DNA from 3 places in the Leucobacter muris genome. Region 2 is predicted to be linked to each of the others. Evidence: predicted binding sites of a transcription regulator. Region 2 holds the regulator's gene; each other region holds the start of a gene.

Region 1 (3,254 bases), 690 kb from region 2:
TCGCGCACGTCGCCATCCACTCCTCCGAACTGCTGCGCGACCTGCTGCTGACGACGATCGTGGCGCAGAGCGTCATCAGGTTCTTCGCGCCGGCGCAGATCGACGACGATCCCAAGCTGCTCGATCTCGTCGACCGGCTGCCCGGGGCATCCCGCCACCGCATCTGGTTGAGGCATCTCTTCGCCGCGCGTACGGCGCTGTTCTGCGGAGACCTCACGCGATCCGCTGCCGAGTGGGCGGGGTTCGCCGCTCATGCGCCCCGCTTCGTCGCCTACCGGTTGCACGCGCTCATCGATCAGGTCAGCTCGATGTCGACGGCGAGCGATCAGGAGCTCGCGTCGACCCGCTCGTACTGCGCGCAGGTGCTGCTCTACTTCTCGGGGCGCTTCGAGTCGGTGCGCGCAGAGACCTTCGCCGAACCGGAGCCCGCGGCGGCACGAGCCCGCCCCGGCGCCGCCGAGCGCGAGGATCCGCCGGAGATCGAAGAGCTGCCGCATCGCAAGCCGCTCCGCGGGCACCTCGAAGCGCTGCGCGCCCAGAATCCCGCCGCTCTCATGCGCGCGGCCGAGAGGCTCGAGGCCGGCGCCTTCCTCGGGTCCGCCGTCTCCGCGCTGCAGGAGGCCCGGCGCATCTTCCTGCGACGGCGCGCCAGCGGCAGCGTCGCAGCGGCCGACGCCCGCCTCGCAGCGCTGAAGGCCGCGGCCGAGCGCCGCGTGCCGTGGTTCGACGCGGGGGCGATCGAGGATGTGCCCCGCGAGCGGCTCACCCCTCGGGAGACGACCACCGCGCAGCTCGCGGCCGAGGGGCTCAGCAACCGCGAGATCGCCGAGCGCATGCGGTGCAGCGTGCGCACCGTCGAATCCCACCTCGCGCAGGCGCGCGCGAAGCTCGGCGTCACGAGCCGCGAGGCGATGCGGGCGAAGCTCTGGGTGCAGGTCGGGGGCGACGGGGTGGGAGGATCTCGAGCGGCGGGGCGCCAACACGCCCGATGAGCCGGCCCCGATTCGCGTTGCACGCACCGATGCCGTATTCTTTTTCGCGGTGACGTGTCCGAGCGGCCGAAGGTGCGACTCTCGAAAAGTCGTGTGCGGTAACCCCGCACCGTGGGTTCAAATCCCACCGTCACCGCCACTGCGAAGGCCCCGCCTCCCGGAGAGATCCGGTCGAGTCGGGGCCTTCGTCATGCCCGGGGATGCGAGCGCCGTGCGCCGCGGCGCCCGGCTCAGCCGAGGCGGTCCCAGAACGCGCGCAGCTGCTCGCTCTTGCGGAACACGATGGTGTCCCACTCCTCGTCGGTGGTCGCGCTGTCGGCGAAATCGGACGGCACCTTGAACATCTGCAGCGGCACCTCGAAGCGCTCGCACACGCTCGCATAGGCGTAGGCCTCCATGTCGACCAGCGAGGCCCCGAGCCCGGCGATGTGACCCCGCTGCGCGTCGTTCTTCACGAAGACGTCGCCGGTCGCGATCACGGCCGTGCGCTCGGGGGGCAGGACCGCGGCACCGCTGGGGCGCAGCTCGGGCGAGGGCAGCGAGAAGTCGTGCTGCACCGCTCCCGTGATCTGGTAGACGTCTTCGAGGCTGGGGCGCTCGGGGCCGTCGCTCACGACGCCCGCCGTGCCGAGCACGACGACCCGCTCCACGCCGCCCGCGGCGAGCGCGCCCGCCAGCGCCACGGCCGCGTTCACCTTGCCGACCCCGGTCACGAGGTGAGGCACGTCCGAGAAGGCGGAGGCCTCGTCGCGGTGCGCGAACACGAGCAGCGTGGAGGGCTGGGGCATGGGCTGACTCCTCATGGCGCGGGGAACGCCGGTCGATGCGAAACTCAACCCACACTAGCGTTTTTCGAAGACATGTTCTAAACTGTAGAACTGAGCTTGTGAGAGACACGCGTTTCCGCCCGAAGCAATCGGACAGATTCAAGGCGTCGAGAGATCAACTCCGCGAGTCCCGCGAAGCTCAGCAGCACGGCCCCGGCCCTTCCACACGGCCGCCTTGGCACTGCGCCGTGCGCACATCGATACATCGGTGCACCACGGTGGTGCGCCCCGAAAGGACTCATCATGGAAACCAGCTACATCATCGACCTGCAGCAGCGGCGCGAGCGCCCGCTGCGCACCCCCTACCACTCCCTCGGCCAGGACCACGAGATGCACGTGCCCGAGTGGGCGCAGCACCGCTCGGTCTACCGCACCGAGGGGCGCACGCTGTACCTCGTCGAGACCGACCGTCTCGACGAGGCGCGCGGCGACCTCCGCCGCCTCGATCGCGCCGGATGGGAGGTGCGCGTCGCCGAGGATCCCGAGGCCCGCGGATCCCGCGCCCGCATCGCGCTCACCCGCCGCGACATCGCTCGCGCGGCGTAGTCGGCTTCGGCGAGAGATTCGGCTTCGGTGAGACGAGAACCGCGGTTCTGAGCTCACCGAGGTCGGATCCGCCACCCGAGAGCCGCGCGCTGCAAGCCGCGGTAACACTCGTGTCACCCTTCGCGCCCGTCGCTACACTGGCCGCATGAGCGATGTCGAACTTGCCGAGGTTGAGAGCTTCTCCCTGGACCACACGAAGGTGCTGGCCCCGTACGTGCGCCTGATCGGCGTGGAGCACGGGCCGAAGGGCGACGCGATCTCGAACTACGACATCCGGCTCGTGCAGCCGAACGAGGGCGAGATTCCTACGGCGGGCCTGCATACGATCGAGCACACCCTGGCGGCGCTGCTGCGCACCCGCTTCGACGGACTCATCGACATCTCTCCGTTCGGCTGCCGCACGGGCTTCCACATGATCGCCTGGGGCGAGCCGACGCCCGAGCAGGTGGGCGCGGCGATCAAGAGCGCGCTCGAGGATCTGGTCGAGCGGGTCACGTGGGACGACGTTCCCGGCACCGAGGCGGTGAGCTGCGGCAACTACCGCGATCACAGTCTGCACTCCGCGAAGGAGTGGGCGAAGCAGGTGCTGGATCAAGGCATCAGCCTCGACGCGTTCGACCGCTCGCGCCTCGTCTGACGGAGCCCCCGAGCAGCGCCCAGCGCCGCCTCGGAGCAGCGCCCAGCACCGCTCCGGACCCAACGTCCATGCCTGGCCTCGCGCCGTGCACACGCACATCGGGAGTCTCGACCTGCTGCGATCCGACCGAGGATGCGGCAGTCGAGACTCCCGTTCCGTGTTCCTGCGCCGAGCCAGCGCGGCGCAGAGCCGCTCGGAGTGAGGCCGCCTAGCCCACGAGCACGTCGAGAGCGGCCTCGAGCGCTCCGTCGA
Region 2 (3,254 bases):
ATGGTGCGCGAGACGAGCAGGCGATGGCGGCCGGGCAGCAGCGCGACCGCGCTCTCGCGCTGCGCGTCGAACTCGTGGTAGGCCTCGTCGACGATGAGGATGCCGTCGAAGGCCTCATAGGCGGCGAGGATCACCTCGCGGTCGAGCGGCGTGCCGGTGGGGTTGTTGGGGCCGCACAGGATGGCGATGTCGGGCCGGTGCTCGCGCAGGGCGCCGACCACGAGCTCGGGGGTGAGGGCGTAGTCGGCGGGGCGCGCAACGGCGATCCACTCCGTGTCGGTGCCCGAGGCGAGCAGCGGGTACATGGAGTAGGTGGGCGTGAAGCTCAGCAGCGAGCGCCCGGGGCCGCCGAACGCCTGCAGAATCTGCTGCAGCACCTCGTTCGAGCCGTTCGCCGCCCACAGCTGCTCGACGGTCAGGCCATGGCCGAGATAACCGGCCAGGGCCTCGCGCAGCTCGGTGAACTCGCGGTCGGGATAGCGGTTCACTCCGTGAACCGCCTGCGCGAGCGACTCCGCGATGTCGGCAACCACGCCCTCGGGGATCGGATGCGTGTTCTCGTTGACGTTGAGGCTCACCGGCACGGGATCCTGGGGAGCCCCGTAGGGCTGCTTGCCGACGAGGTTGGCGCGGAGAGGGAGATCGCTCAGGCTGGTCACCGCACCAGTTTAGAACCTCCCCGGGGCGCCGCCGGCTCGCGAGGCCGGCGCGCAGGGTCGGAACCTAGTGGGTGCGCCCGGGACGCCTTCGAACGCGCACGCTTCGATCGCTCAGGCTTCACACCCTCACGTATCGAGCTCGTCGGCCCCGAACACCGCGGGGCTGTCGGAGTACCGCAGCGGCACCGCGATCGCCTCGCCCGCCTCGATGCCAGAGCCGTCGAGCTGGTTGAGCTGCACGATCTCGGCGACCAGGTCGCGCGGGTCGGCCTCGGGGTCGAGCTCGGTCGCGAGCGACCAGAGCGAAGCACCGGGCTGCACGACCACGTAGTGGAACTGCTGGCCGGAAGCGCCCTCTTCCGACGCGAAGGCCTGGGGGCCCGCGAACGTCGCCGCCAGCGCGAGCAGGCCCGCGACCATCACGGTGGCCAGCGATCCGAAGACCACTCGCCCGCGACGCGTGAGGCGCAGCTTCGCGTTCGCCTTCGGGGGGCGAACCTCGTACGACTCGTGCTGCAGAACCGCCTGTGCGCTCATGGTGGTCTCTCCTGTTCTTCCGCGCCGCCGCGAGTATCACATCGGGGCGAACATCTGTTTCGAATATATCTTCGATGAATCGAAACCGCAAGCAAGATCTTCGAACACATGTTTCGATCTTTTCCGCGACACTCGAACACTTGTTTGGCGGTGTTCGAATGCAGCGGCTATGGTTTCGAGCAACGGCATCACTGAATCAGCAACCACTGACATTCATGGATCCGACCCTCCCGCCACCGCCCTCGGGCCTCGGAAAGGACAGCGATGAGCGACGCTCCCCACTCCCGGAAGCCCCTCAGCGAGAAGCAGCAGGCGATCCTCGAGTGCATCGCGCGCTCGGTCGACACTCGCGGCTACCCGCCCAGCATGCGCGAGATCGGCGACGCCGTCGGGCTCTCCTCGCTCTCGAGCGTCACCCACCAGCTCAGCCGCCTCGAGCTCGGCGGGTACATCCGCCGCGATCCGAACCGGCCCCGAGCACTCGAGATCCTCGTCGAGCTGGCGAGCACGAGCGCGGCCATCGCCGACGCCCCCGCGCAGCAGGTCGAGGAAGCCGCCTACGTGCCCCTGGTCGGGCAGATCGCCGCGGGCGTGCCGATCACGGCCGACCAGCAGGTCGAGGAGATCGTGCCGCTCCCCCGGCAGCTCGTGGGCGACGGCCAGCTGTTCATGCTGCGCGTGGTGGGCGACTCCATGATCGATGCGGCGATCTGCGACGGCGATTTTGTGGTCGTGCGCCAGCAGCGCGAGGCCGAGAACGGCGACATCGTCGCGGCGATGCTCGACGGCGAGGCGACCGTCAAGGTCTTCCGCCGCCGCGACGGCCACACGTGGCTGCTGCCGCGCAACAGCGCGTTCGAGCCGATCCTCGGCGACCACGCCGAGGTGCTCGGCCGCGTCGTCGCGGTCTTCCGCTCCGTCTGATCGCGCAGGCCGGGCCGGGGCCGCCCCCGGCCCGGCGTCGGCACGCGGTGGCGAGCGGCCGAACGCCGCGGAAGCGCCCGGCGCTGCCGTACCCTCAGCCGATCGGATCCGGCGTCAGCAGCTGCAGCTCGCGCAGCACGGCCAGCACCTGCTCGTGCCGGTTGAAGGTGTAGAGGTGCACCGACGGGGCTCCCCCGGCGAGCAGCGCGCGTGCGAGGTCGACCGTGTGCTCCACGCCCAGCTCGGGCGCGTATCCCCCGGCCTCCTCGAGTGCCCGTTCCAGCCCCTCGGGGGCCGGGCGACCCGCCAGCGACGCGACCTTGCGCAGCTGCGCACTCGTCGAGACCGGCATGAGCCCGGGCAGCACGGGGATCCGCAGCCCCGCGCTCTGGGCGTCGCCCACGAAGCCGAGGTACTCCTCGGCCCGGAAGAAGAGCTGCGTGACGGCGAACTGCGCGCCGGCCTCCTGCTTCTCGATGAGCCATTCGATGTCCTGCGAACGCGATCGCGACAGCGGGTGCCCGTTCGGGTACGCGGCCACGGCGGTGCGCCCGACGCTCGTGAGCGGCGGTCGCTCGGCGCGGGCCTCGGCGACCAGATCGACCAGCTCGAGCGACGACAGGGATCCCGTCACCGCAGGGTCGTGCTCGTCGAGCCCCCGCGGCGGGTCGCCGCGCAGGGCGAGGAAGTCGTGCACGCCGGCGTCCATGATGCGGTGGATCGTCTCGCGCACCGCATCGCGGCTCTCACCGACCGTGGTGAGGTGTGCGAGCGGCAGTGCGTCGGTGTGATCGCGCAGGTACTTCAGCAGGTCGAGCGACGCGTCGCGGTTGGACCCGTTCGCCCCGTAGGTGACCGAGATGAAGTCGGGGCCGGCTGCGGAGAGGTGCTGCACGGCGTGCCCGAGGGCGAGGGCGGCGGCGCCGCTGCGCGCCGGGAACACCTCGAAGGAGAAGCGGGCGCGGGTGGGCGCGCTGCCCGCGAGCGGCAGCGGGCTCACGACGCCGCTCCCGCCAGGGCCTCGGACGCCAGCTCGGTGCCCCGCACCCGAGCGGCGATCTTGGCGAAGGCCACGTCGCGGGCGAAGTCGGGCGAGCCGTGCCGCGGCTTCTCGTCGATGAGGTAGGGCGAGAA
Region 3 (3,254 bases), 390 kb from region 2:
ACTCGAGATGCGCGGTGAAACCGAAACGGTCGCGCAGCGGATTGGGCAGCAGACCCGCCCGAGTGGTCGCGCCCACGAGCGTGAAGGGGGCGAGTTCGAGCGGCACCGACGTCGCGCCGGCGCCCTTGCCCACCATGATGTCGACCTTGAAGTCCTCCATCGCGAGGTAGAGCATCTCCTCGGCGCTGCGCGCCATGCGGTGGATCTCGTCGACGAACAGCACCTCTCCCGGCGTGAGGGCGGAGAGCACGGCTGCGAGGTCGCCGGCGTGCTGGATCGCGGGGCCGGACGTCTGGTGGAGCGGCTTGTCGAGTTCGGAGGCCACGATCATCGAGAGCGTGGTCTTGCCCAGTCCGGGCGGGCCCGCGAGCAGGATGTGGTCGGGGGTGTGCTGCCGCATGGTCGCGGCGTCGAGCAGCAGCCCGAGCTGGCGGCGCACCTTCGACTGGCCGACGAACTCCGAGAGCGTCGACGGGCGCAGCGCGCCCTCGTACCCCTGCTCGGACGGCGACGCCTGAGGCGAGAGCTCCCCCGTCATCGGCGTGCTCCGGCTCCGCCGCGAGCGGCCTGCAGCAGTGCGAGCGCGGCCCGCAGCAGACCCGCATGGTCGTCGGGGGCTCCGGCGTCGCGGGCGTCCTGCACGGCCTGGCGGGCATCCGATTCGGACCAGCCGAGGCCGACCAGGCCCTCGCTGACTGCGTCGGCGGCGCGCTGCACCGGGTCGCCGGGGGCCGTGTCGGGAGCGCCCGCATCGGCGAAGGCCGACTCGGGAAGCTTGCCCGCGAGCGAGACGACGATCAGCTTCGCCGTCTTGGGGCCGATGCCCGAGACCTTGCGGAACGGTTTCTCGTCCTCCGCGGCCACGGCGCGGGCGATCTCGGCGGGGCTCAACGACGAGAGCACTCCGAGCGCGCTGCGCGGTCCCACGCCCGAGACGGCGATGAGGTGACCGAACACGTCGAGTTCGTCCTGCGTGGCGAAGCCGAACAGGGTCAGCGAGTCCTCGCGCACCACGAGCGAGGTGTGCAGCGAGACCTCGTCGCCGACGACGGCCTGGGACACGCGCCCGCTGGGCACCTCCACGCGCATGCCGATCCCGCCGACACCCACGACGACCCAACCGGCGCCGGACGCGAGCACGGGCCCGCTTATCGAAGCAATCACGCACCCAGCCTAGAGTGCGCATCGGACGGAGGTGCTCGCGCCACACCGATCATTCGAATATATCTACGAACGACCGATGCATGCCGGCATGGCGCCTCGGCGGCGGTCTCACCGACTGCACCGGTGCGGGCCTCGCGCTCCCGCGAGGTCCGCACCGCACCGCTCTACGCGCCGTGGGCCGCCGCCGTGCGGGACACGCCGGCGGCGGCACCTTCCGCGTTCCGGCTGCGCACCGCCCGGTTCACAGCCGAGACGATCGCCTTGAGCGTCGCGCGCGTGGTATCGGGGTCGACGCCCACGCCCCACAGCCGCTGGCCGTCGACCTCGAGATCGACGTAGGCGGCGGCGACGGCATCGCCGCCCGAGCTCATCGCGTGCTCGACGTAGTCGAACAGCGTCACGGCGTGGCCGTTCTCGTTGATGCCCGTGATGAAGGCGTCGACCGGGCCGTTGCCGCGGGCGGTGAGCTGATGCTCCCCCTCGCCGTCGCGGTAGTCGACGGTGAGCTCGGTCACCCCGTCGCCCGCGCTCGTCGACGCGGTCCGGAACAGCTCGTAGCGGCCCCAGCGCTCGAACGACGAGTCGGTCGTGGGCAGGTACTCGTCCTGGAAGATGCGCCAGATCTCGTCGCTCGAGACCTCGCCGCCCTCGCTGTCGGTGAGCCCCTGCACCACCGCGCTGAACTCGATCTGCAGCCGGCGCGGCAGGTCGAGGTTGTGGTCGGTCTTCAGCAGGTAGGCGACGCCGCCCTTGCCCGACTGGGAATTGACCCGGATGACCGCCTCGTAGGAGCGCCCCAGATCCTTCGGGTCGACGGGCAGGTAGGGCACGGCCCATTCGATGTCGTCGATCGCCGTGCCCGCGGCCTCGGCGTCCTGCGCCATGCGCTCGAAGCCCTTCTTGATGGCGTCCTGATGCGAACCCGAGAACGCCGTGTAGACGAGGTCGCCGGCCCACGGGCTGCGCTCGGGCACCCGCAGCTGGTTGCAGTACTCGGCGGTGCGACGCACCTCGTCGAGGCGGGAGAAGTCGATCTGGGGGTCGATGCCCTGGGTGAACAGGTTGATGCCGAGGGCGACGAGGTCGACGTTGCCCGTGCGCTCCCCGTTGCCGAAGAGGCACCCCTCGATGCGATCCGCACCCGCCATGTAGCCGAGCTCGGCCGCCGCGATGGCCGTGCCGCGGTCGTTGTGAGGGTGCAGCGAGAGGATGACGTTCTCGCGGTGGTTCAGGTGGCGGCTCATCCACTCGATCGAGTCGGCGTAGACGTTCGGGGTCGCCATCTCGACCGTGGCGGGCAGATTGATGATGACCTTGCGATCGGGCGCGGGCTCGAAGATCTCGAGCACGTCGTTGCACACCTCGACCGCGTACTCGAGCTCGGTGCCGGTGTACGACTCGGGCGAGTACTCGTAGTAGATGTCGGTGCCCGCGCAGATCGACTCGCTCGCCCGGCAGAGCTTCGCGCCCTCGGTGGCGATCTTCTTGATGCCCTCGCGGTCGGAGCGGAACACCACGTCGCGCTGCAGGATGCTCGTGGAGTTATAGAGGTGCACGATGGCCTGCTTGGCGCCGACGAGCGACTCGTAGGTGCGCTTGATCAGGTGCTCGCGCGCCTGGGTGAGCACCTGGATGGTGACGTCGCCGGGGATCGCGTCGTCTTCGATGAGCTGCCGCACGAAATCGAAGTCGGTCTGACTGGCCGAGGGGAACCCGACCTCGATCTCCTTGTAGCCCATCTTGACGAGCAGGTCGAACATGATGCGCTTGCGCTCGGGGCTCATGGGATCGATGAGCGCCTGATTGCCGTCGCGCAGGTCGACGGCGCACCAGCGGGGGCCTCGGTGATGCGCTTCGCGGGCCACGTGCGGTCCGGCAGGTCGACCGCGATGATCTCGTGGAACGGGCGGTAGCGATGGACCGGCATGCCGGAGGGCTTCTGCGTGTTCTTCATGGGCTCGTACTCTCTCGTCTCAATAACTCTTGCTCAGCCAAACACGAACACCGCGACGAGGGAGGCCTGGGACTAGGACTCGTCGCGGCAGCTAAGGAGAAGCGAGCCGAACAGCATGCAGCCATTATACCACCGC

The links. The regulator LexA, encoded in region 2, represses DNA repair genes until DNA is damaged. The targets are predictions, from matches to a motif close to TCGAACANNTGTTCGA.
Region 1: the regulator LexA is predicted to act here: its motif matches at 1,845-1,860, upstream of Leucomu_RS02030 (phosphorylase family protein).
Region 3: the regulator LexA is predicted to act here: its motif matches at 1,218-1,233, upstream of ruvA (Holliday junction branch migration protein RuvA).

The regions. Positions count from the first base shown of each region.
Region 1 covers NZ_CP035037.1:450,021-453,274, reverse strand. Annotated here, with positions in the region: gene Leucomu_RS02040 (helix-turn-helix transcriptional regulator) at 1-992, shown strand, start outside; tRNA gene Leucomu_RS02035 (tRNA-Ser) at 1,041-1,131, shown strand; gene Leucomu_RS02030 (phosphorylase family protein) at 1,223-1,780, opposite strand; gene Leucomu_RS02025 (hypothetical protein) at 2,063-2,365, shown strand; gene Leucomu_RS02020 (S-ribosylhomocysteine lyase) at 2,511-3,002, shown strand; gene Leucomu_RS02015 (nucleoside phosphorylase) at 3,211-3,254, opposite strand, start outside.
Region 2 covers NZ_CP035037.1:1,143,300-1,146,553, reverse strand. Annotated here, with positions in the region: gene Leucomu_RS05345 (histidinol-phosphate transaminase) at 1-659, opposite strand, end outside; gene Leucomu_RS05340 (hypothetical protein) at 786-1,196, opposite strand; gene lexA (transcriptional repressor LexA) at 1,461-2,120, shown strand; gene Leucomu_RS05330 (methylenetetrahydrofolate reductase) at 2,215-3,120, opposite strand; gene Leucomu_RS05325 (uroporphyrinogen decarboxylase/cobalamine-independent methonine synthase family protein) at 3,117-3,254, opposite strand, start outside.
Region 3 covers NZ_CP035037.1:1,530,698-1,533,951, reverse strand. Annotated here, with positions in the region: gene ruvB (Holliday junction branch migration DNA helicase RuvB) at 1-538, opposite strand, end outside; gene ruvA (Holliday junction branch migration protein RuvA) at 535-1,164, opposite strand; partial or broken gene leuA (2-isopropylmalate synthase) at 1,329-3,118, opposite strand; partial or broken gene Leucomu_RS15835 (DUF2207 domain-containing protein) at 3,080-3,254, shown strand, end outside.